2 linked regions of the Simiduia agarivorans SA1 = DSM 21679 genome follow. The main gene of each other region encodes a partner of the protein of the gene in region 2 in a complex. Links are inferred from orthologs where the notes say so. Each region holds a gene or a part of one and is shown on either strand. Other genes may lie near its edges. The genes, in order: sbcB and ssb.

Region 1 (12,277 bases), 200 kb from region 2 along the record:
TTTTGCGCCCGGCCCACGCGCGATTGATTGGACGCAACCGGATAGCGCTCACCGTGCCAGCGCACAGTAATCATGTCGGCCGGCACCCCCAGGTTGCGCAAAAACGCTGCCACTGATTCTGCCCGCCGCTTGGACAGTTCAAGATTTTCGTCCCGCAGCCCCTTGCTATCGGTGTGACCATCAATGAACAGATGGCCGATTTGCGGATCGGCCAGCACATAGGTGGCAATGTGGCGCAATTTGCGATTTTCCGCCGGAGGGAAATCATCGCCGGACGACGGGAAGTAAACGGCGGACCGGGCGATCTGATCGTAATTGACCGGCAGCAATGAGCCCAGACACTGAAGATACTGGCCATAGGCGGCCTGAAAGTTAACCGGCGACAAGGCAATGCGGGATGACTCACTGGCGCCGTACCAAGGGTAGCGAGTGAACACCAACTCACGCCCACCATGGAGCTCGGTCAATGCCCGATTTGACAGCTTGTTATCCAAGCCCACGGGGCGCTCGCCGCGGGTCACCGGAATAAGGCCAAGGTTGATATCGGCACCATCCGGGCGCCACACGGGTGCGCGCGCCACCAGTCGTGCCTTGCCGGATTCCAGCCGGGGGGTATAAGGCAGCAGCTCCAGCGTGAGCGGCTCACCCGCCCGACGGTAAAACCGGGCGTTACCGTAGTAGGGCACCGGCTGATTCATTTCACAGGCAAAAATGGAACTGCTCACCTGCCACTCGCTCTTATCCATGGGCGCCGCATATTCAGTGGCCCGGGCAGGCCCAACGGCCAGCACTACCAATACCGACGGCAGCCAGAATAATGTGCGTGTAAGCAAGCGGTACATGGGGTCTGATTCCACCAAAGCCAGAGAACCTACCCGGGTTATCGACCCGGTTGCCGCTGGCTTGAGTCGAAATCGGGCGCTATTTTAGGTAGGATGCGCGGCCTGAAACGGCATCCACTGGCTAAAAGGTAGCAGCTCCCATGGCTCAGACTCTGACAATCACCCGCCCCGACGACTGGCACATTCACCTGCGCGACGGCGACCAGTTGGCCACCACGGTGCCCGATGCCGCTCGCTACTTTGCCCGCGCCATCATTATGCCGAACCTTGTGCCACCAGTGATGAACGCGGAGCAAGCACTCGCTTACAAAAGCCGGATCATGGCCAACCGCCCGGCCGGAAGCCAGTTTGAGCCGCTGATGGTGCTCTATCTCACCGACAACACCAGCGCTGATGATATCCGCACGGCGCGCGCCGCGGGCGTTGTGGCCGCCAAGCTCTATCCGGCTGGCGCCACCACTAACTCGGCCTCGGGCGTGACCGACATCACCCGCCTCTACCCGGTACTGGAAGTGATGGCTGAGGTGGGTATGTTGCTGTTGGTACACGGCGAAGTGACCGACAGCAGCATCGATATTTTCGACCGGGAAAAAGCCTTCATTGACCGCACCTTGCTGCCCCTGCGCGCCGCCATGCCCAGCCTCAAAATTGTGCTGGAGCACATTACCACGGCCGATGCGGCACAGTTTGTCACCGGCGCCTGCGACAACACAGCCGCCACCATCACCGCCCATCACCTGCTGTACAACCGCAACCACATGCTCGCCGGTGGCATCCGCCCGCACTACTACTGCCTGCCCATTCTCAAGCGCAGCAGCCATCAGGAAGCCCTGATCGCCGCCGCCACCAGCGGCAGTGCGCGGTTTTTTCTGGGCACCGATTCGGCGCCGCACGCCAAAGAAAAGAAGGAAGCCGCCTGCGGTTGCGCCGGTAGCTATACTGCCTATGCCGCCATCGAACTCTATGCAGAAGCCTTTGAAGCGGCGGGTGCGTTAGACAAGCTGGAGGGCTTTGCCAGCCATTTCGGACCGGACTTTTATGGTTTGGCCCGCAATACTGATACCATCACCCTGGAAAAGGCCGACTGGCAGGTGCCCGACACCATTGCCATGGCCGGCACCCAACTGGTTCCGCTGCGTGCGGGCGAAACACTGACCTGGCGCGTCGCGCGCTGATTGCAGAAGGCACCCCTGGTTTGAACCCAGCTGAACCTGTATCCAATCCGAAATCCTTACTGGCACGTCGTTTCCGGGGGTTTTTACCCGTGGTGGTGGACGTGGAAACCGGCGGCTTCAATGCCGACACCGACGCCCTGCTGGAAATTGCCGCCGTCACCCTGCGCATGGATGAAAACGGCATCCTGCACAGGGACCAGACCTTCGATTACCACGTGGACCCTTTCGAGGGTGCCAATATTGAACAATCGGCGCTGGATTTTACCGGCATCGACATCGACAACCGCGAAGCGATTCCGGAACTGATGGCGATTCCGGAACTGTTCAAATCCATCCGCCGGGCGGTGAAGGACAACGGCTGCACCCGCGCCGTGGTGGTGGGCCACAACGCCCACTTTGATCTGGGTTTCGTCAACGCCGCCGCCAACCGCTGCGATGCCAAGCGCAATCCGTTTCACCCTTTTTCCTGCTTTGATACCGCCACCCTCAGCGGCCTGGCCTTTGGCCACACGGTGCTGGCCAAAACCTGCCAGCTGGCGGGTATCGAGTTTTCCAACAGCGCCGCCCACTCGGCCGCCTATGACGCGGAAAAAACCGCCGACCTGTTCTGCATGATCGTCAATCGCTGGCAGGAACTGGGGGGATGGGAGTTTCCGGAAGGCATTGAGGATTAGTGGGGTCAGACGCCCCCATCCGTGGCGGTCATAAAAAAGGGCAGCTTGCGCTGCCCTTGACACCCTGGACCTTGTTTTCAGGTCTTCGTATTAATCTTTGTCCAACCGCAAACAGAACCAGTAGAAGCAGTGGGTTTCATGCTCTTCTTCGGGCATGATCTCCTGGCTGTCCAGGATGCCGTCGCCGTTGGCATCGATACTGGAAAACTGACCCAGAAAGCTGCTGTATTCCGCTTCGGTGACTTCGCCGTTCTTGTCCTGGTCCAGCTTGTTGAAGCGGGCTTTGAGCAGCATGTTGCGGCGGGCCGCATCCACCTGCTCGTATTCATCAAAACTCACGCCGCCCGAGGTGTTCAGATCCATCAGGCGGAATATATCCAGCTTTTTGGCGGTGATCTCTTCCTGGGAGATTACCGTATCTCCGTTCAGGTCGTACTTGGCCAGTAACCAGTTATTGCCGCTGGCACTGCTGTCTGCCTGGGCCAGCGCCCCAACGCTCGCCAGGCACAATGCTGCTGTTAGCTTAAACACGTTCATACTACACCCGCTAATTGTTGTTGGTTTTAGTCGGGCACTCCGTTGCGGGCGGCACACGAGCCGTTCCTTTAGCTCGATAGTATTAAGAAGCCCACCACATTACCGAAGAACGGGTCACAAAACAGTACTAGCGTTATACGAATTGGAAATATGAGACGCAAATCCCATTTCAGCGGGTTTTATCGGCCGGTGTACCAGCGCACTTCCCGCGCATGCTTGTCCACCTGATCCACCACATCCAGCACCAGGGCAAACAACGCCATGCGCACCAGAATCCCGTTGTCGGTCTGCCGGAAGATGGCGAGATTGGGATTGGCGTTCAGGTCATTGTCCAGCTCGTTGGCCTCGGCGCGGGAATCCCGGGGCAAGGGGTGCATGATCACGGTGTTGGGCTCGCAGAACTCGGTATAGATACTCTGGTTCAGCCTGAACCGGCCGCGGTAGAGGTCGGCCTCCTGCTTGCTGGCGAAACGCTCCTCCTGAATCCGGGTGGAATAAGCGATGTCCACCTTACTGATACTCGCCGTCAACTCATCGGTAATGCTGACCTGATGCCCCGCAGCCCGCAGCAAATCCACCAGATATTCGGGCATGGCCAGCTCCACCGGCGACACCAGTGTCACCTGTACGTTTTTATACAGCGCCAGCAAGCGGCACAGCGAGTGCACCGTGCGGCCGTATTTCAGGTCGCCGATCATGGCGATACGCAAGCCATCCAGGCCCTTGCCCTTGGCGGCCATTTCTTTGCGGATGGTATAGAGGTCGAGCAGCGCCTGGGTGGGGTGCTCGTTGGAACCGTCGCCACCATTGATCACCGGCACCCGGCTGGCCTCGGCAAATTCGGCCACCGAACCATTCTGCGGGTGGCGCATACAGATCACGTCGGAATAACCCGAGAGCACCCGGGCCGTATCGTACAGGGATTCCCCTTTGGCAATGGCCGATGACTCAAAGCCGGTGGTTTCACGCACTTCACCGCCCAACAGATTGAACGCGCAACCAAAACTCACCCGGGTGCGGGTGCTGGGTTCAAAAAACATATTGCCCAGAATCGCCCCCTCAAGAACGCGGGTCACCCGCCGACGACTGGCATAAGGCTCCATGGCATCAGCCACGCGGAACACGTGTTCGATATCGGATTGTTCGAACTGATCGATGGACAGAATATGGCTACCGGTAAAATCCACGTTGACCTCAGGCTTTCAGGATGCAGGAAAAGAGCCGATATTTTAGCGGTCACCCTCTAAAGTGGCTACGCTTAGAATGCTTCATCAACACGAAACTTAAGGAGACCCGGTGGTCAGTCACAACCCGGAAACACTGGTTAAATATTGTTCAGTCGCAACCGCCAAGCAGATTCTGGGCAGCCAGACCCTGCGCTGGAGTGCGCCCAACCTGTTCAACGACCCGTTCGAACTCAATCACCGCACCGGCCTGACCTTTGACCCCCAATCCATCCTGACTGCCGCCATCCAGACCGCCACCGGCATGCTGTTTGCGAAAGATGAACCGCGCGGCACCTCGCCCCTGACCGTGGTCATCCGCCGCTGGCGGGACGAAGAGCGGTTCCAGTCGCCTGAAGAGGCGCACGATGTACTGAAAGAATTGCTGTCCCAAATGGTCGACAACCGACTGCAGGCCCTGGACAAGCTCATGGCCGACTGGCGTAAATTCTGTCGCACCCTGCGCATTTGCAGTTTCACCGCCAAGCCCGACAATCTGGCCGCCTGGACGCATTTTGCCGACAACAACCGCGGTGTCGCGATTCGCCTGCAGTGTGGCGAGTTCACTTCCCTGCCCCACCCGAAACAAGTGGCCTACCGGCCCACGCGCCCGGAAATCACCTCGCTGAAAGAACAACTGGACGTGGTACTCACCAATCAGGCGTTTCACGCCGAAGAGTACTTTTTCGATAAGTTCACCAGTAAATCACTGCATTTTGCAGCCGAAACCGAATGGCGCTGCTTTCGCCAGGTGGCCGATGAAGTCGGGCCCGACGCCAAACCGGAAGCGGACTGGTTCGACGACGTGAAGTTCGAACGCTCGGACATTACGGCGGTGTATTTCGGTGCCTTCGCCGACGCCCAGTCCATGCGCGAGATTTATGCGCTGCTGAAGGAAAAATACCCGCAAGCCAAAGTGTTTCAGGCTAAAGCCGCCGCCAGCAAATACGAAATCGAGTTCAATCGCATTACCAGCTAGCCGCCTGCCACGCATGGGTCAGAGCAGGCCATCGCCCCAGGCCTCCAGCGCATCCAGTAGCGCGCGCCTATCTGCATATGCCGGGTCATCGCGCAGTTGGGCCAGGCGCTCGAAATAATCCTCCATGACAATCGATGCGCCCGCGTCAGGATTGGTCAGGCGTTCGTAGCGCCACTCCTCCCAGGCCAGTTGCTCGTCTGGCGTCAGGGTTTCCGGGAAGTGGCGCGCGCGGTAGCGGCTGAGCAGCTTGCTCAGGCGACGATCATCAAAGTGGATGGACGCCAACTGGTGCGGTTCAACGGTGTGAACACGGGCCATGGCATTTTTATCCTGGTCGGGAATAAACCCACCATAGAGTTGCTGCTCCGGGTCGTTCGGTTCGGCAAAACCCGATTCGCCATACACTTTCGCCAACTTGGCCTGCAGTGCCACCGCATCGGCCGTTGCCAGCTGTTTCCAATGCTGGCGCGCTGTCGCCATATCCAATTGCAGCCGCTGCTCCAACGCCGGCGTCAACACGCTGACCGGTGACAGCATGGGCGACTTGTTCAGGTGCACCAATTTAAGGGCGATTGAGTCCAGCCCCTGAGCGGCCAACACATCCCCTGCTGTATACAGGCGCTCGCGCACTGTCTCGGCATCCAGCGTTAATAATGCCGACGGATCAACACTCAGGTCGTACACGATCACCGCATTTTTATTGGTGGGGTGAGTGGCCAACGGCATGACCAGAGCGGTGCAGCCACGGGCGGCCGGAAAGCGGGACGACGTATGCAGCACGGGCGTGCGCTTGACCCAATCGAACATCTGACCCGCATGGCGCTTATCGCGCAGCGCGAAAGCATAGTCGTAGAGTTTGGGTTGGCGTGCGCGGATCAGTCGGGCCAAATCGATGGTGGCATACACATCCGACAAGGCATCGTGGGCATTGGCGTGCTCAAAGCCATTGGCAGCCGACAGGTGCTCCAGTTTGAAACTGGGGCTGCCATCTTCACGCAGCGGCCACTCAATGCCGTCCGGGCGCAAGGCATAAGTCATACGCGCCAAATCAATCAGATCCCAACGGCTGTTGCCGTCGGCCCATTCGGTGCGGTAGGGGTCGTAAAAGTTCCGGTACAGACCGTAACGGGTGACCTCGCCGTCAAAGCGCAAGCTGTTGTACCCCACCGCACAGGTGCCAGGCACAGCAAATTCGGCGTGAATGCGCGCCATGAATGCCGGCTCCGGCAATCCTTCGGCCAGCGCTTTCTGCGGCGTGATCCCGGTTATCAGGCAGGCCTCGGGTTGGGGCAGTAAATCCGCAGTGGGTTTGGCGTAGATCATCAGCGGCTCACCGATGATATTGAGCGCCTCATCGGTACGCACACCGGCAAATTGTGCCGGTTTGTCTTTGGCGGGTGTGGCACCCCAGGTTTCGTAGTCGTGCCAATAGAGGCTGGTCATAGGCGGATCCTTGGTTTCCCAAGACCCATCATACCCAGATGTGTGAATTGCCCCAAAAAATTTTCATCATCATCGAACAAGCCGCACCCTTATCCGAGTGCAATGTGCTTCGGTACGCCCATAAAAAATCCCGGCCGAAGCCGGGATCAAGTCGGGCGACAATTCTGTCACTAAGAGGCGATCAGAAAAAGTTGTAGCTGGCCTGCAATACCCAGGTACGGCCGTCATAGTGCACAGCGCGCGGCTGGAACTCGGTGGCCTGGTATTCTTCATACAGGGCTTCGTTCAGGTTGTAGCCCTTCAGCGTCAGGCGGAAGTTGTCAGTCACCTTGTAGTAGGCCGACAAATCCACACGACCAGCCGCTTTCACGTTCTTATTACCTTCGCCGTTAAAGGTACCAACACTTTCCAACTCATAATCGGAACGGTAGTTGTACGCCAGACGGATGCCGAAAGGCCCCTGCTCGTAGTAACCAATCACGTTATAGGTGTGATCGGAAATGCCGGGAATGTACAGATCCGGATCAGAGGAATCCTGCTTGGTGTTGGAGTAGTTCAGCACGCCGCCGAAGCCATTCCAGGGGTAAGGCAGGAAGCTCAGGTCTTGCTGCAGTGACAATTCAAAACCGGATACGGTGATGTTTTCGTCGCTGTTCAGCAGCTTGCTGGCATTCACTATGTCACCGGCCATGATGTAATCGGGATCGATAGCATCGTAGGCATCCTGGCCGTCGGTCACACAGTTATCACCCACCACCGACAGGCTACCTACATTCAGGCCGTAGCCGGCGAGTGTTTCGGTATCACAAGTACCCACATCGGTGAAGAAATTATCGATATCTTTAGTAAACGCGGCAAAAGTAATGGCACTGCCCTCGCGGTTGTACCATTCAACGGAAACATCCAGCCCCTTGGCCGTGAACGGATCCACATCAGCACCTGGCAGGCCTACGTTAACTTCACCGGGCCGGGTGACGACGGTTGAGGAAGGTGTTGCGGCCCGCACATTAGGACGAGACATGGTTTCGCTGTAAGCAAAGCGTACCTTCACGTCGTCGGTAACGTCCATCGCCAGGTTGAGACTGGGCAGCACATAGGTGTAGTCATTCTTGACGCTGCGCTGCTCTGGGTTATTGATATCGGTGGCACCGAAAGCCCAGAAAGGCGCAGACGCATCCTGCTCTGAACTCACATAGCGAACGCCCACGTTACCGGTAACCACTTTACCACCCACTTCAAAGTCCAGGTCACCCATCAGATACAGCGCATTGGTGTTGAGCTCAACGTCATACACAAGCCCCGCACTCTGCTGACCGCCGCGAGCGACCAAACCAGTGGCGGGAACAATAACGGGTTGCTCCCCAGTCACCGCATCGGGATTCACCGTGCCGATGGTTTGAATGGCCGCTGCATTCACTGCATCCACATCCAGAGCAAACCAGCCCTGACCCGCACCCGCAATGCCCGCGACGTTACCACCGAAGAAATTACCCTGTGATGCATAAGCGGGATTGCCTTTGGCGGCGTTGTTGATAATGCCGGTCAAATCCAGACCGGTGGGCGAGTTACGCAGACGATCCGAGTCCTGCTTATCAGAGGAGTAACGGTAGCCAAATTGCACATTCGCCAACACTGGCATATCCAGTTCACGCTCGAAGTTCACTTCGAAACTGTTGGTATCACGCTTCAACTCTTCATAAGTACCGGTTACCAGTGTACGGATCTGGCTATTGTCCAGACTCTGCACTTCACCCGAACTGGTCAAGGTATCTTTCACCTGCCAATTGGTGTCCAGGTTCAGGTTATCCGTGTCGTTAAGTTCAACAACAAAGTTTTCAACATTGTTTTCACCGGTATACAAACGGCCATTAATGCCGCTGCTGCCAGCGCGGAAGTATGGTGTGTAAAACAATTCGCTCCAGTTATTCTCCGCCGAAGAAATGTTGATCAGACCATCCACGGTCCACTTGTCGCTGACCCATTCGGCGTCCAACAATACTGCTTGGGACTGTTCATAGGTATCCCAGATGCGTGAAGTGTTGCGGTAATCCACATCGTCAAACAGGATGTCGGAAACAGTCCATACCGGATCGCCATTGTCGTTCACACTACCCGTATCAAACGGCGTGGAGTTGGGAGTAATTTTGGTGCCGCCGCTACGGGTACGCAGGTCGAGTTCTTGCTGACCATTGTCATCCATATCGCGTTCGGTATAGAAAATATTGGCACCCAGTTTCAATGCATCGGTGGCTTGCCATTCGATGCCACCGGCAAATGAAGTGCGCTGACCTTCATTGATCTCCGAACCCTGACGCAATTCGCCGGGCATTTTTACCACCGCGTTATCGGGAATGCCGTTATCCGCTTTCCAGGTGGCAAAATCTTCACCGTTAGCGCCCACAAAGTTTCCGTTAGTGGGAATGTTGTCATAACGGTTAATTTTGATGGTGTCGCGACGGAAAGTCTGCTGACTGGTTGCCAGAGTGGCAGTCACGGCCAACGTGTCTTCGATAATGTGCTTGGAACCAGAGATGACAATTTCCGGATCAATGGTGTCGGCCAGCTGTTCGGACCGGCCACCCACGCTCAGGCTCAAGGCGTTCACGGGTTTGTCCAGCGCACGGGCAATCTGCAGATCAACTACGCCCGCAATGCCACCCTCCTGCATATCGGCAGATTGGGTTTTGACTACGTAGGTGCCATTGAAAATTGCCGGGTCATAGGCGCCAAAGGGATTGGGGGCACCGAAGGCTTTATCGCTGCGGCTGGGCGTCGCAAAGGCCTGGCCATTGGCGGTGGTCAGCACGAAACCGGAAGGCATACCGCGCAAGTTGATGCTGGACTCGCGGCGCTCGCCTTCGCGGTTGAGCTGCACGCCCACCACCGCTTGCAGGGCTTCGCCCATATCCAATGCGGGCAGCGTGCCGATATCGTCTGCCGAGATGCCGTCCACAATGGTAGCCGAATCGCGCTTGGCGTCGAGGGCGTTTTCCAGGTTGCGTTTGAATTCGGCGGTGACCACCACCTCTTCCAGCACGGCGCTTTCGGCCGTGGTCTGCTGAGCCAGCACTGCTGGCGAGGCGGCCAGCGCGATGACGCTACTAAGCACGGTTTTGGTAAAAACGGTGCGGGTTTGATTTTTCATGCTCAAGTCCCCTTATGGTTCTTATTTGGTGTCTCTCGGATTCTGACCACCCACTGCCTGTCAGACATCGTCGAATACGTGATTGACGATGATTCACATGGTTCACCAATTATGACTTACTGTCAAGTGGCCTTACCAGTTTTAAGGCCGGGTGCGCAATAATTGTTAACAGTGCAGAAATGTCGGAAAAACCTCTTTTTTTACAACAAGTTATAAAAAAATGGCGCTCAAACGGAGCGCCATAACGGGATATTAACTGGACGAACGTAAAATTAAATTACCCCTGATAGGCTAACCACCTGACCAGATTATCGGGGAATTTCAAGGTAAACACCTTTCAGGTCCTGTGAGCGGAGTTCAATCAGGCCAGCACGGGCACCGGCCTGATAGCGAATAGCTGCCAGCCCGTTGGCCATTTCAATGACCGAAGCCCCCTGATAATGCCCTTGGTCCGAAAGCAAGCGGCCCTGGTGATTGGCAACCGAGAAATACACCCGGTCGTTGAACCCGGTCGCGCGCAGTCCATTGGCACCCAGTGCTTCAGCGGTGATCAGCCAGTGGCCGTCGCCCAGGTCCTCGGCCGAAAGGGAAACCCTGGCCATGGCTGGCGCCTTGCCCTCGTGGTATTCGAGCGCCAACGCATCACCGGCAACGGATTCGCCGTCATTGTATCCCTGCACGCGCAATTGATTGCTGCCCTCAACAAATGGTACCTGCCATACCAGGCCATGGGCGGGGTATGCGCCATGCACCCGCTGCTTTAGTCCCAGGCTTTTGCCATTCAGCCAAAGCTCCGCGCTGTCGGTATTGCAATACACCCGCACAGGCCGGCCTTCGCGTGGACCATAACGTACCGTCCAGCTATGGGACTCGATGTAGCACACAGGCGCCGGACTCCAGTAACTGGCAAACACATAATAGGCATCCTTGGGCTGGCCCAGTCGATCCACCAGGCCCTTTTGGTTGATGTAAGGCAAGGGGTTTTCGGGTCGCAGCGGCGTGCCGAAATCTTTAAACGCCCACTGGGCATTGCCGGCAAAATCCGGTTGGGATTCGCTTACCGACAAATGCCAGTCAAACAGACTCACCATGTAATTTTCATTCCAATCGGAGTCTTTGGCCACGCTGGTCACGCCGGCCTGATTCACTGCTTCCGCCACCGATAACTGTTGCCCCAACAAGCCGAGCTCGTCCAACGGGGTTTCGGTATGCCGGCCCCGGTGGCTGGAACCGCCGTATTCCATGTGCAAAAACGCCGGGTATTTTTTCTGCGCGTCAGTCAATGCCTCCGCATACTGACCAAAAGCGCCGCCATACCAACCGGCCCAGATTGATGGCGAAAAGCTGTCCACCACATCGGCACCGGGATAGTATTTACGCAAGCTGGTCAGCCGGGATGGATCGAGCGATTTGGTCAACGCCTGTAGCCGTTCTAAAAACGGCAGAATGTTTTTATCATCGCCACCGCCTTCAAAATCCGCCTCCCAATAAATTTCATTGCCCAGAGACCAATAGAAAATACTGGGGTGATTGCGGTTTTGCCGGATCTGCGCGCGCCAGAGCCTTTCGGTATTCGCTCGCCACGCATCGCCGCCTATGCCACCCCGGCACCAGGGCAACTCGTCCCACAGAATCAGGCCCAATTCATCGGCCGCCTGGTACACGCTCGGATCCTGCGGGTAATGTGCCAGGCGTACAAAGTTAGCGCCCAGCTTTTTGATCTGCGCCATGTCCGCGCGGTGCTGTTCATTGGACATAGCCGCGCCCACACCGGCGTGTTCCTCATGGCGATGAGTGCCGCGCAACAACAGCGGCTTACCATTCAACAACAAGCCTTTGCCATCGGGCATGCTGAAAAACCGATAACCTACCGACTGGCGTTTGGCATGCAACACCTTGCCGGCGTCATCTTTCAGTTCAATATTCAATTGATACAAGGCCGGGCTGTCTGGCGACCAGAGACTCGGCTGTTTAAGTACCGGCAAGCTCACCCCTTCCGGTAACGGCAGGCGATAGTTTTTTTGCCAAAGGGCGTCGCCCGTGGGCGAGGTCATAGCAAACGCTATCTGGCTGGCCGCCTTCGGGTGTTCGCCCGCCAGCGCAAAGCGGAAATGGGTATGGGCCTCGCGCTCGCTGACCTGCGGTGTATCTACCTGAATCCAGTCAAAATAAGCGGACGGCAAACGCTCCAGCCACAAATCACGGGTTATACCACCGAATTGAAAAAAATCGGCTTTTTGCGAAGGAATCAGATCGCGA
Region 2 (12,006 bases):
GTGATCTCTTGGGACAAAATTGACTTGGTGGTCAGAACGCTGTGCAGGATTCTGCCGGAGCGGATGTCGATAGCCCGTAAGTTTACAGTCACCTGGTCGGTACGGTACTGCTCTGAGGCGCCAATACCAAAATAGCGGGCGCCAGCGCCGCCGGTTTTTATGTTGGACTCATAGGCCACAATTCCGCCCTCTATCAGTACATTGGCGGCCAGCAAAGAAGGCAAATCATCGTCATTATTTGTGGGGGTGCCCGGCTTTTTCAGCGCGGCGCGAATAATTTTTCGTTCGGTAAGCAAATTCTGCAGGCCTTCCCGTTCAAGCGGAATGAACCAACCGGATTCATTCATGGCATTCACCAGCATGGCGGTGGCACCTTGCGTTACCGCGGTGGAAAAGGAGCTGGCAGGAATCGGCTTGTATTGCCCGGTCTGGTCGCGGAAATTGTAAACCGTTGCGACAATCTTCCCCCTGGGCGGCGGCAATGACTTCAGGTCGCTGTAAGTACTCGCCCTGGGTGTGAGTGATGCGTGTTCAACGCCGGGCCCAAACAGGGCGGCAGAGGTTTTTTCAGCGGTCTGGCAGCCAGAAATAAACAGGCAGGCGCCTGCGCACAAAAGCAATGCGGATCGGAACATGATTCTTCCCTGAAAGTTAGTTGCCGGGGTTTAAACCGGAGACGACAATTTCCGTGACTTCGTTGGTTTCGCGGTCGGTTATGGTGACCGTCAGGACACCATCAATGTCCACTAGATCAACAATAAAGGCGTCAGTTTCAATGCTGCCGCTATTGCCGCTGCCGACATCAGTCAGCAATTGACTGAGCAGGCGCGATTGCAGGGAGCTGGTAAAACGGTCCAGATCAGACGGCGTGCTGTAACCTTCACCCAGGTCCGGGTTTTTATAGGTATCCTGCGCCTGCGCATTGGAAAGGAGGTAATTGCCGTTGATTGGATTGCCACCAAAAGCGGGATTGGTGGGGGTATAAATCAATTCAGAGCCAATAGCTCCCGTGCTGGCTAACAATAAGCCGGCGATCGCAAGTGGTTTCATGGTCTTCCCTCAATACTCGTTTGCGTCCAAGTCAAAAGTGTCCATCAACAAAAGTTGTAATTGTTGTTGCTGAGCGCGTTGATGGATTCCGTTTGCCGCCGCTTGGGCTTCCTGCTCTAGGTCCACCCGCCCGGGTGGAAGAAAGCGGCGGTATACCTCCTGATTATCCAATGTGACCCAAATCAGGCTGCCCCATCGGGCCGAGGGGCGTTCATTCACCACCAGGTTGTAATCATTTTGGTGGGCGAATTGGCTGTTGCGATAGTCGGCCAGAAAGCGGGCAAACTCATGGCCTGTGCGCGTGATCGTATTGTCGATGGTGAAGCCGCTGATCTCGTCTTCAATCGCCTGCGCCAGACAGGGGCCCGGAAACAACAGAGCAGCACCACTGATCAACAGTGGCGCCAGGCGCAGAAAAAGGCGCATGTCAGATATTGTTGCGAGCCCAGTTACAGGCTTGCAGACGGTTTTTCACGTCAATCTTTTTGAACACGTTGTACAAGTGACTTTTAATGGTGTGCTCACTGACAAACAACGCTTCTGCGATTTGCAGATTGGTTGCACCGTCGGCCAGCAGTTCCATGATCTGCAGTTCGCGGCGCGTAAGCATCTGGCGGGAACCAGAGTCCATGGGAGGGCGGCGATTCTGCTCGACCAGTTGGTTTGCCACTTGTCTTGGCAGCCACAAATGACCGGCCACCAGGGACTGCAAGCCCTTGAGTAATTGGTTGTGATCGGCGTTGAGGTAGAACAGGCCTTTTACCTGAGGCCACTCTGCCAGATGCTCCTGCTCTGAGCTTGGGATGACGTTAAACAGTGCCACCACCAGCCGACTGACTTTGCTTTGCAGATTCTGCAGCAAGGCGCGCAATGCGGTTAGATCGAAGTGCTGGGTATCGATCAGCAGAAGATTCTGGTCTCCGCTGAACAGGTGTGCAATCTGATTGGTATTGTCGGTAAGCTTGCATTCAAGTTGCAGTCGGTCCGCCATCAGATTCGCGAGCATCTTGGACTGCATACTGGACTCGCTGAGGAGTACCATGTGAGTGGGAGCCGAAGAGGTAGGTTTCATAACCAGAGTCCTTTTTTGAGTCTGCGCTTTCCATGGCGTCAGTAAAAGAGAGACTAAGAGTAAAGTTTCACTTTTAGTACTGCAAGACGCCAACCCTTTGCTGTTATAAATTAGCACCTAAGTATGTATTTGTTAGATGAATTGGCGAATAAAACACACTGCTATTAGTGGTTTTTGTGCAACGTTTCGCGTTTGACAAGGTTGAACTGGAACAATATTGCCAATTGCAGTGCTTCAGAACATTTTGTTGGTAGCGGGAAATAAAACGTTATAACGGGGCTAGTTGGTACGCCAGTGTAAGGCGGGCGCGCCGGCAATGAATAGCCGGCGCGCGACGGACTTATTTGCCTGCGGCAGTTGCTGCTGCTTCGCCAAATCCGGCGGTCAGTGCATTGGCGACCAGTGCTTCATTGATGCCTGCGCCAAGTGCGCGGTCCTGCACCGCTGCGGCCAGCATCGGGCGCTCTGAAACCACTGCCATGATCATGTCGTTGGCGCGCGCGTCATCGGCATTTGCCAGTGTTTCAGACAGCTCGTTGAGCAGTTGGTCATCACCGACCTGGTTGATCGCAACCTGCGCTTCTACAAACGCGATGTTGAGATCTGCGTTAGCGATGGCGGCGGCTAGCATGCCCACCGCTTCCTGACCCTGCACATCCCGGATGGCATCCGCGGCAGACGCTATTGCGATGGTCAGATCGGCTTCGGCAATCGCTGCATGCAGCTGATTCACGGCTTCCTGAGCCTGCACATCGCGGATTGCGGCGTCGGCAAAGGTCACTGCCTGACGGAGTTCCTGAATTGCGGCGTTGGCATCGGCGCTCTGGGGGGCCGCAATGGCGCTGCAGGAGAGCAAGGCTAAGGCGGGCAGAGTGAGGAATTTCATGGGTACATCCTGGGTCCGCAGACCGGTTTGGTGGTGAATTCGTTTATTTTATAACCAAAGTCAATATAACCAGCCCCAATCACTTGAGCAATTGGTATGAAAGACAGTTTAGTTATAGAACTCCGGATTTTCCTTTTTTTCTGCTCTAAGGTGGTCAGTGTTCATTTATCGGGACCGGTTTTTTGATAGTATTGCTGCCCCCGTTAATTCAGCTCCAGGTCCAGAACATACCCGTGACTACGCCCTTTGAACGTCGTGCCGTCCTGCCGTTGGCTGCACTTTATGTGGTTCGTATGCTGGGGCTGTTCATGGTGCTGCCGGTGCTGAGTCTATACGGCGAAAGCTATCGCGATGCATCGCCGGTGTTGCTGGGCGTGGCCCTTGGGGCCTACGGTCTCAGTCAGGCAGTTCTGCAGCTCCCCTTTGGCTATTTATCGGACCGATTTGGTCGTAAGCCTTTGATTTTAATCGGTTTACTGGTTTTTCTTGCCGGGTCGCTGGTGGCCGCGATGACCGATTCGGTCTGGGGTCTTATCCTGGGGCGCTTCCTGCAGGGCTGCGGTGCTATCGCCGCCGTCGTGATGGCGTTGGTGGCGGATGTCACGGCTGAAGAAAACCGCACCAAAGCCATGGCCTTGCTGGGCGTATCCATTGGCATTGCCTTTGCGATCGCAATGGTACTCGGGCCGTTGATCTCGGGTCAGTGGGGTTTGGCCGGGGTATTCTATGCAACCGCCGCGTTGGCCGCTGCGGGGGTGCTGATATTGTTGTCTCTGGTGGTGGAGCCCGCCCGCCTGGTGGTACAAGGGCCGTTAGATTGGCGTTCTGTGCTGAGCGACAAAGAATTGTGGTTGCTGAATGCAGGTGTCTTTGTGCTGCATTTTGTCCTGATGGCCGGATTTCTGGCGATTCCACAAATGCTGGAGGCTGCCGGTGTAGCTCGGGTGGATCATTGGCAGGTGTATCTGCCGGTCATGGTTTTGTCATTTATTGCTATGATCCCGTTTATGGTGATCGGCGAGCGCAAATCCTGGGTTAAACAGGTATACCTCGGAGCCATTGCGTTGCTGCTGGGGGCAGAGTTGCTGCTTGCTCAGGCTCGGGTGGCTTCGGCTGTGGTCGCTGCGTTGTTCCTGTTTTTTATGGCGTTTAATCTGCTGGAGGCAACCTTGCCCTCTTGGGTGAGTAAAGTGGCCAAACCAGAGGTAAAAGGTACCGCGACAGGGGTCTACTCGACCTGGCAGTTTTTGGGCGCCTTCGCGGGCGGCTCGCTGGGAGGCCTGATGATAACCCGTGCGGGTCTGAGTAGTGTGTTTATCCTGTGTGCGTGTTTGTTGGTGCTCTGGTGGCTGTTGGCGCTGTGGCACCGTCAGCCAGCGCGGCCTCAGCGTATTCGTATAAATCTTGGCCAGGCCAATGGTGAGCCCGGTGTGCAGTTGTTGGCGGCCCTGCCCGGTGTGAAGCAGGTTACGCTGGTGGCAGAGGATGCAGTGATTTACCTGCAGGTGGATGCCACGCGCTTCGACCCGGACCAATTGGCGGCCTACGACTGGGCACTTGCTTGAGCAGGTGTCGACTTTTAGTGAACTGAATGTTTAGATGTGCAAGTCAAAGGGACGTGACTTCAGAAGAGGAAAGATAAATGGCAAGAGGCATTAATAAAGTCATCCTGGTAGGTAATCTCGGCCAGGACCCGGAAACCAAGTACATGCCCAGTGGTGGCGCGGTCACTAACGTAAGTATCGCAACCTCTGAAACCTGGAAGGATAAGCAGACCGGCCAGCCCCAGGAGCGCACCGAATGGCATCGCGTGGTGTTTTTCAATCGCCTGGCCGAAATAGCGGGTGAGTACCTGAAAAAGGGCAGCAAGGTCTATGTCGAAGGCAGTCTGCGTACGCGTAAATGGCAGGGGCAGGACGGGCAGGACCGTTACACCACCGAAATTGTGGCCAGCGAAATGCAGATGTTGGATGGCCGTGGCGACATGGGTTCAGGCGGCTACGAACAAGGCGGCTACTCTGCACCTCAGCAGCAGGCACCACAACAGCGCCAGCAACCGCAGCAGAATTACCAGCAGCAACAGCAGCGCCCGCAGCAGGCTCAGCCTCAGCAGGCCCCGAATGATGGCTTTGCTGATTTTGACGACGATATTCCTTTCTAAGATTTACCCTGGCAAGGAATAATCAGTGTGAAAAAAACAGGCTTCTGGCCTGTTTTTTTTGGTCTGCCTAAAGGTAAATATTTTCGCCCTGTTCTCTTGCCAATCTGCGCCAGTTTCGCCAGTGCGACAGCCAGTGAAGTGGGTTGAGGCTGGGGCGTAGCGTGATTTGTCCTTTAGCGTTACGGAATTGCAGCCCCTTCCAGCTATAGCGCCATTGCACGCTATGCAGGTTTGAGCAGCTTTCCTCTAGTGAGCAGGCCCGCCAGGGTAGCCAGGGGAGCAACCCGGGTGGTTGGTTGAGTTCGGTTGGCCAGCGTTCGAGATAGCGGGCCAGGGCAAATAGCTTCGCGGTTGAGTCCTGGTGCCAGTCAAGTTCTCTATTCAGATCGGCTAAAGTTCTGTTGCGCGCGAAGGGAGTATCAGACTGCTCCGGCTGTGCAACGCCTGATAAAAGGCTATCAGAAAGATGTTTGTCCAGCCAGGTATCCAGCGCGCGGGCAGCATTGTTGCGTGCGAGTTCGAATAAAGCCTTCTTGCTTAAGCCTGCAGGTAACTCAGATTGCACCTGTGCGAGTACCGCGCCTTGGTCAATTTTCATGGTGAGCAGATGCAGTGAGGCCCCGGTGATTGCTTCTTCGCGTAGCACTTGCCATGGCAAGGGTGCACCTCCGCGGTAATCGGGTAACAATGAGGGGTGGATATTGACCGCTGCCTTTTTAGGGGCAAGCAGTATCTCTTCGTTAAAAAGCGGTGCAGTGTAAGAGATCAAATAGTCAGCGTGACTCGCTCGTATCGCCTCGGCTGTTGTGGATTGGTTGTCTGACAAAAACCGTATGCAGGGGACGCCACGCGCGTATGCCCAGTCAGACACCGATTGGTGTTGTGTGCGGGCCAAAATCCGACGCAGCGGATTTTGGCTTGTCGGCCTTTTGGGAGCGGCATCAATCACCAGTAGCAGGATAGATTTCCGATACAGTAACTCCAGTACTGCCGACACGCTTGTGCTGATAAATGCTGTCGTTATGGGGGTGGTGGTTTCCAGTTTGCGCAACTGGTAGTAGGGCCGGTGCCGGTGACTGGGTAGCCAGGGGCAGCAATAGGCAAGGCCGATGGCTTTGTAGCCGATGCGCGCAGCGGATCGGAGTGAGGCAAAGTTTGTCCACGAAATGGCTGCGATAATACCCCTGCGGCCCAAACTGTTTGCGTGCTCAATAGCCTTTGCAACGATAGCGTCGCGCACACCGCGGCCCCTGTAATCCGGGTGAACAAATGCGCCAAATCCACAGATGTAGCGGGGATCGAAAAAAGCAAAGGTTGACCCGCCATAGCGGTAAGGCTGAATTGCATACCACGTAAGCCCGCACAGCCGGTCTTGTTCAGTTGCGGCAATACAAATTAACTGGCCGCATTCGGCGGCAGTGATTTGTTCAGGATCGCAGGTGATCATTCCCTGCTGTTGGAGGTGCTTTATTTCATCGGCTGAAAGAACGTTGGCGCTGAACTCGCTGGTACGGGCCAACTCTTCTATAACGAATATTTTTTCAACATGGGTAATGCCAAATCGATACCCAATCCGGTTTATGATATCTGTCGCTACGGCAAGTAAGCCGTAATTGCGATGGGTTTGACGTAATTCCCTGAAAGCAGTCATATCCGTATGCTAATGAGCAAGTGAAGTGGAGGAGGCTGATTCTAAAGCTGGCCAGATGACTCGCAATCAACTAACGACTGATATGCCGGATTCTCTTTCTGGTAGTGTGCGAGTCGGGATATCCTGTTCATTCGCGCCGCTTTCAAGCGCTGTGTCAGGTTCCTGGTCTGTTGCAGGACTTGCTCGTTCAGTTGCATCAGTTCATCTTGGGCGTGCTTTAACTGTTGGTACGCAGCCATTTGAATGGCTTGATTATAGACCTCTTCTTGTTTATCGGTGGTCAATTCGGCAAGACGCAGTTCGCCCAACTCGGTGCGCAAGGTGGCCTGTATTTGCTCGATTTTCGCTCGGGCTGTGTCCTGCTCGGATGTCAGGTTTTTCAGAGCCGCTCTCTCATGCAGGATATCTCTCAGTAAGGGAAGTCCTCCTGATGCCACCTTTTCGCGCTCAGCGACTTCGATGGCGATACGGCTGTACACGTTATTTTTAGGCGTAAATGCGGTGTCCCAGCGTCTATACCAAGGCTCTTTATACTCGACAAATTGTTCGCTGGTGGATCTTGATAGATCGCTACTATGCGCGTTTGCAAGAGTGTACAGGTGGGCTTCGCGAAAATCGATTTCCCCTGATTTGTCGAGATCTGTCTTTGTAAGATTAATCGGCTGACCTGTTCGGGTGTAGCCATTCAAGGCTGCAAAAAAGTACGTTGTATAATCCCGGAATTCGGATGGATTTATGCCGAGATCGCAACCCTCTGCTTCGCGTCTATCGCTTTCAGCCATAAAGCCGCAGCTACGAGGGGTTGCGAGTTGGTCTGTTTCAAGATTATCAAAGGCGAGTTTGGAAAAAGAGCCGGAAAAACATTGGGTAAAAATGAACCGAACGGTGCTTTGCTGGGGCGCACTCTCGAATAATGACCGTATTTCGTTAATGCTAAGTCGTTCGTCTTGCCAGAGTTTAAGGGCGTTGTTGTCGGTATTGGAGAAGTCTATATCGCCGTGACCATTGAAAATAAGTAAGGATTCGGCTTGGTTCTCAAGTGACTTAAAAGTTTTTGATAATGCTTCGGTCAGGGAGGCTTTCGTCGTTGGGCCATCGATTTTCGGGAGCGTATTTCGTTTGTAGGACTTAGCGAAGTCCAGACCATCGAGATAAATGCGTCGCAACACGTTTTCAGGGGTGTCGTTCAGTCTGGCGTCGCCAAAATAAACGATATCCACACCCTGGGCGCTACCGTGGGTAAAATATACTTGGGTTTCAATTTTTTTTGCGTCCAGGATGTCGCTTACCCACTGAACATTTTCTTCAATCTGGCCTTGGGAGTTTTCCAGAGTGTTGCCCCCGCCAATAATGATGGCTTTGCTGGTCGCAGGGCTTTGAGTGCTGGCCAGGCTCAATACGGCAGCAATAATTCCGGCACTAAGCTTTTTCATGGTATTTCCTTGTGGGTATCCGGCTCAGGACGGCGAGTATCACTGTGGTGAACAGGGCGCAGGGAATTATGGTTGGTAGGTGAGGTGGCATCACAGAGGCTAGCAAAGCTATACCGCCGACAGCGATGCCTCCGATAATTGCAGATCTCTGGCCGAACTGATACTCCGCCAGCAAGTAAGTGGCTGCAAATGCCAGGCAGTAAGGAATGGCTTGCCCCCAGTCAGACAGTACGATCAGTAGCGTTTGTTTGCGTGATACGGTCAGGAAATGCTGTAAAAATTCAGCGTCACCAACCAATGTGTCCAGTGCTATGACGAGTGCCAGCGCTGTCGGATATAGCAATCCTGCCGTAAAAAGAAAGCGAATGGTCATAATGTCTATTTCATGATGAGAAAATTGCCAATGGCCAGTGCATCCAGACCTGAAGTGTAGAAGCATCGGATGGCCTGTTCGGGTGATTCAACCACTGGTTCACCCATAACGTTAAAGCTGGTGTTCAATACTACATCGGTACCGGTTAGTTTGCCCACTTCCGAAATCAGCCGATGGTAAAGAGGGTTGGTTTTCTTGCTCACCGTCTGTAGCCTGGCTGATCCATCCACATGCGTGATCGCAGCGAGCTTTGCTCGCCATTCAGGTTTGACAAAATCGACTTTAAGCATAAAGGGGTCGTCAACACCAAGTTCAAAGTAGGTTTTGTACGACTCCTCTATAGCGGAGGGCGCAAAAGGACGGTACGGCTCCCGGTATTTCACTTCAGCGTTGATCTTGCCTTTCATGTTTGCATTGGTTGGGTCAGCTACAATTGAGCGGCTACCCAGCGCTCTCGGTCCGATTTCCATGTTGCCTTGAAACCAGCCAATAATTTTTCCTTGGTGTATGAGTTGTGCCGCTGCCTGGCAAATGTCGTCGCATTTTTTGTAGCTTAGTTTGAACCCCTTGAGGGTGGCTTCCACTTCGTCATCAGAATAACTTGTGCCCACAAAGGGGTTCAGGTGGGTGTGGCGTTTAGTGTTTCCTAGTACGTCATTCCAGACACAATAGGCTGCGCCAATTGCAGTTCCATTGTCGCCTGCTGCAGGCATGATGTAGGCATCCTTAAACCGGGTTTCTCTTATTATGCGGCCGTTCATCACGCTGTTTAAGGCTACGCCACCGGCGATAATTATGTGTTCGGCGGATGTTTTTTGTTCCAAAATTTTACACATTTTCAAGGCGCAATCTTCCAGTGCTTTTTGAAATGCGGCGGCAACGTCTTCGTGGTGAGATTCGAACGGTGCGGTTTTGGATTGGGCTCTTGGTTTGCCAAAAAGGGCGACAAATTTTTCGTTATATCGGCATTCTCCGTAATGCGGAAAGTTAAAATAACCAGTGTCTACTGCTATTTCTCCCGTATCTTTTATTGTAACCAAGCTCCTGGCTTTATCATAAAGTCGGTCGGCGTTTCCGAATGGAGCGAGACCCATGGTTTTTCCTTCGTCGTAGTTGGGTCTGAATCCGCAGAATTCGGTAGCGGCCTCGTAGAATGAACCAAGCGAGTTTGGAAAAAAGCTTTCTGCGATTTTGCTTATCTTGCCGTCGCGAATTTCACCCATCCAGTGAGTTGACCATTCACCTGAGCCGTCGAGTGAAAGCAAGGCTGCGTTTTCATAGGGCGATACAAAATAGCTGCCCAGTATGTGGGATTTATGATGCTCTATGAAGTGTACTTCTGGGTGTTTGTTGCCGGGCCAGGTGTGGCGGTACCAGTGCCAGAACTTTTGTTGTTGGTTTCTGTAGCGCCAGAATTCGTTCTTGATGAATTGTTTGGATTTAAATCCAAGCGATAGGGCGTAGGCGATTTTTTTTAACTGGTGTTTCCAAGGGTCTATCGATACGGCTATGTGGTCTATGTTTTCAGTGTCGAGTTTGGCTATCGACAGACATCTTTGAATAGAGCGTTCAGGGAATTCGTAGGTGTGCTTGTTGCGGGTGAACCTTTCTTCTTCCAGCGCGCAAATCAGGTCGCCGTCCTGAACGATGCAGGAAGATGTGTCATGAAATATGTAGTTTATCCCTAAAATATTCATTTCTGATCCCTGAGTTGCCGTTAGATAATTTTGGCAGCGCGCTTAGCTGCCCTGAAAAGCAGTGAGCGTGTAGTCTTATTGTAGTTGTGGAATGTCATGACCGGATCTTCCTGTAGGTGCCAGCGCTCTGCCCAGCTTGGAGCAGTCACCAGGTGTACGTTTTCTGCTTCGCCAGTGGCGCAGGATTGCAGTGTTTCTGACATCAATATGGTGCCGGGCCCGTAAGCGCGAAACGTATCATCGAATCCGATTTTCAAAATCTGCAGGCTGTTCTCTATGCGGAGCATCAGCTCGCCTGCTACAGGGTGTGTGCCAAAATAGAGTATATGAATCGCAGCAGTATTAGCTGTGCCGTACTCAGATAGCAGCGCTCGGTAAAAATTATTCAGACTAACGTCATGAATAATGGCTGTGCCGCGTTCGCCTTTCCAGCCAGAACTCTCCAGGTCCAAAAGCAAATTATACGCCTGGTCCAGTTCTGCTGGCGTAGTTGCCTGCTCTATTCTTACGGGTCCGAAGTCTTCTGTGGCCTTTCGTTTCAGGCGCTCAGCGTTTCTGAGTTGTTTTTTGGACAGCGTGTGAATGGATTGGCTTTCCGCGTAGTAACTTGCTCCCATTCGATCCAGTGTAAGCCCGGCGTTGCCGATAAGGCTTGCCAGGTCACCACTGGCCGGAATCAACTCCAGGTCCAGTAGATCCCAGCTGACCTTTGCGCTGAGCGACAGACTGTGTAAGAGCTCATTTATCAGCGACGGGTCGGTAGCTGTATCTGTGACAATGTCATACAGGTTCAGCGCTGCGGATTTTGGTGTGCGCAGGGCTTTGAGTTCTATTGGGCCGCGTTTTTGCTGGGTTTGCTCCAGAGGCAGAATGGCGCGTATCTGATTCTGTTGTGAGCAGACGATATAGAGGAAGGGGCGCTCGTTCAGCTGTGTCTCTAACAGGTAATACCATGCCCAGTCGGTAAAAAACCGGCGCACAGGATTGGCATCTGTCAGATGCTCCCAAGCCTCCCGGATGGTGAGCAGACCCTCGGCGCCCCATACGTACTGAAAGCTGAAGTTGCCCGTCGTCATGATTGGCAAAGTTCCTTTTTTAACTGCGCCTTCTTGGCTGGATGTAACAGACAGTATGGCCCAGATAATACCACTCATTGTGGTACACTGGCACTAATTGTGTGGTTGCCTGTGTCTGGAAGGCCTTCAAAGGTATAATGCCGCATTTGCAAAGGGATTTGAGAGGAATCAAGTCATGTTATTTCCTGTGGTGCTTGCAGGTGGGGTCGGCAGTCGTCTTTGGCCCTTGTCCCGGTCGCGTTTTCCAAAGCAATGTATCGATTTGCAAGGTGAGGGCCTGAGCCTGTTGCAGGCTACCCTCAAGCGCTGTTTGCCGCTCAAGGCGGCGCCGATTGTGATCTGCAATGAAGAGCACCGGTTTCTGATTGCGGAGCAGTTACGTGCCTTGGGGGTAGCGCCTCATGCGATAGTATTAGAGCCAGAAGGTCGTAACACTGCGCCTGCTATTGCGCTGGCGGCGCATATTGCGAAGGAGGAAGATCCCGATGCGAGTTTGTTGGTGCTGCCATCCGATCATGCGATCGCCGATGATGCGGCCTTTTTATCGCTGGTGCAGACAGCGCAGGCTGAAGCCCAGTCGGGAAGGCTGGTGACGTTTGGGATAGAG

What was found.
Region 1: the proteins of ssb (region 2) and sbcB are in contact, whole or in part, in a crystal structure (PDB 3C94), measured with the Escherichia coli proteins. The link is inferred for Simiduia agarivorans SA1 = DSM 21679 from one-to-one orthologs.

Annotation. Positions count from the first base shown.
Region 1 is NC_018868.3:1,778,602-1,790,878, forward strand. Bases 4,662-7,659 are described here. They hold sbcB (exodeoxyribonuclease I), read right to left. Parts: upstream 6,874-7,659; coding sequence 5,449-6,873; downstream 4,662-5,448. Other genes in these bases: M5M_RS07885 (DUF2971 domain-containing protein), read left to right, coding at 4,662-5,430; M5M_RS07895 (TonB-dependent receptor), read right to left, coding at 7,055-7,659. Also shown: M5M_RS07860 (flagellar protein MotY), read right to left, coding at 1-842; pyrC (dihydroorotase), read left to right, coding at 983-2,017; rnt (ribonuclease T), read left to right, coding at 2,038-2,691; M5M_RS07875 (EF-hand domain-containing protein), read right to left, coding at 2,782-3,228; M5M_RS07880 (aspartate carbamoyltransferase), read right to left, coding at 3,408-4,415; more of M5M_RS07885, read left to right, coding at 4,525-4,661; more of M5M_RS07895, read right to left, coding at 7,660-10,018; M5M_RS07900 (glycoside hydrolase family 2 protein), read right to left, coding at 10,327-12,277. UniProt on the Escherichia coli protein: Degrades single-stranded DNA (ssDNA) in a highly processive manner.
Region 2 is NC_018868.3:1,982,638-1,994,643, reverse strand. What follows is about bases 3,683-6,409. They hold ssb (single-stranded DNA-binding protein), read left to right. Parts: upstream 3,683-4,650; coding sequence 4,651-5,169; downstream 5,170-6,409. Other genes in these bases: M5M_RS19480 (GNAT family N-acetyltransferase), read right to left, coding at 5,237-6,409; M5M_RS08815 (MFS transporter), read left to right, coding at 3,683-4,573. Also shown: M5M_RS08840 (CsgG/HfaB family protein), read right to left, coding at 1-635; M5M_RS08835 (curli assembly protein CsgF), read right to left, coding at 652-1,050; M5M_RS08830 (curli production assembly/transport protein CsgE), read right to left, coding at 1,060-1,476; M5M_RS08825 (LuxR C-terminal-related transcriptional regulator), read right to left, coding at 1,478-2,122; M5M_RS08820 (hypothetical protein), read right to left, coding at 2,463-3,008; more of M5M_RS08815, read left to right, coding at 3,242-3,682; more of M5M_RS19480, read right to left, coding at 6,410-6,820; M5M_RS08800 (hypothetical protein), read right to left, coding at 6,862-8,253; M5M_RS08795 (hypothetical protein), read right to left, coding at 8,240-8,626; M5M_RS08790 (carbamoyltransferase family protein), read right to left, coding at 8,632-10,323; M5M_RS08785 (GNAT family N-acetyltransferase), read right to left, coding at 10,344-11,477; M5M_RS08780 (mannose-1-phosphate guanylyltransferase/mannose-6-phosphate isomerase), read left to right, coding at 11,575-12,006. UniProt on the Escherichia coli protein: Plays an important role in DNA replication, recombination and repair. Binds to ssDNA and to an array of partner proteins to recruit them to their sites of action during DNA metabolism. Acts as a sliding platform that migrates on DNA via reptation.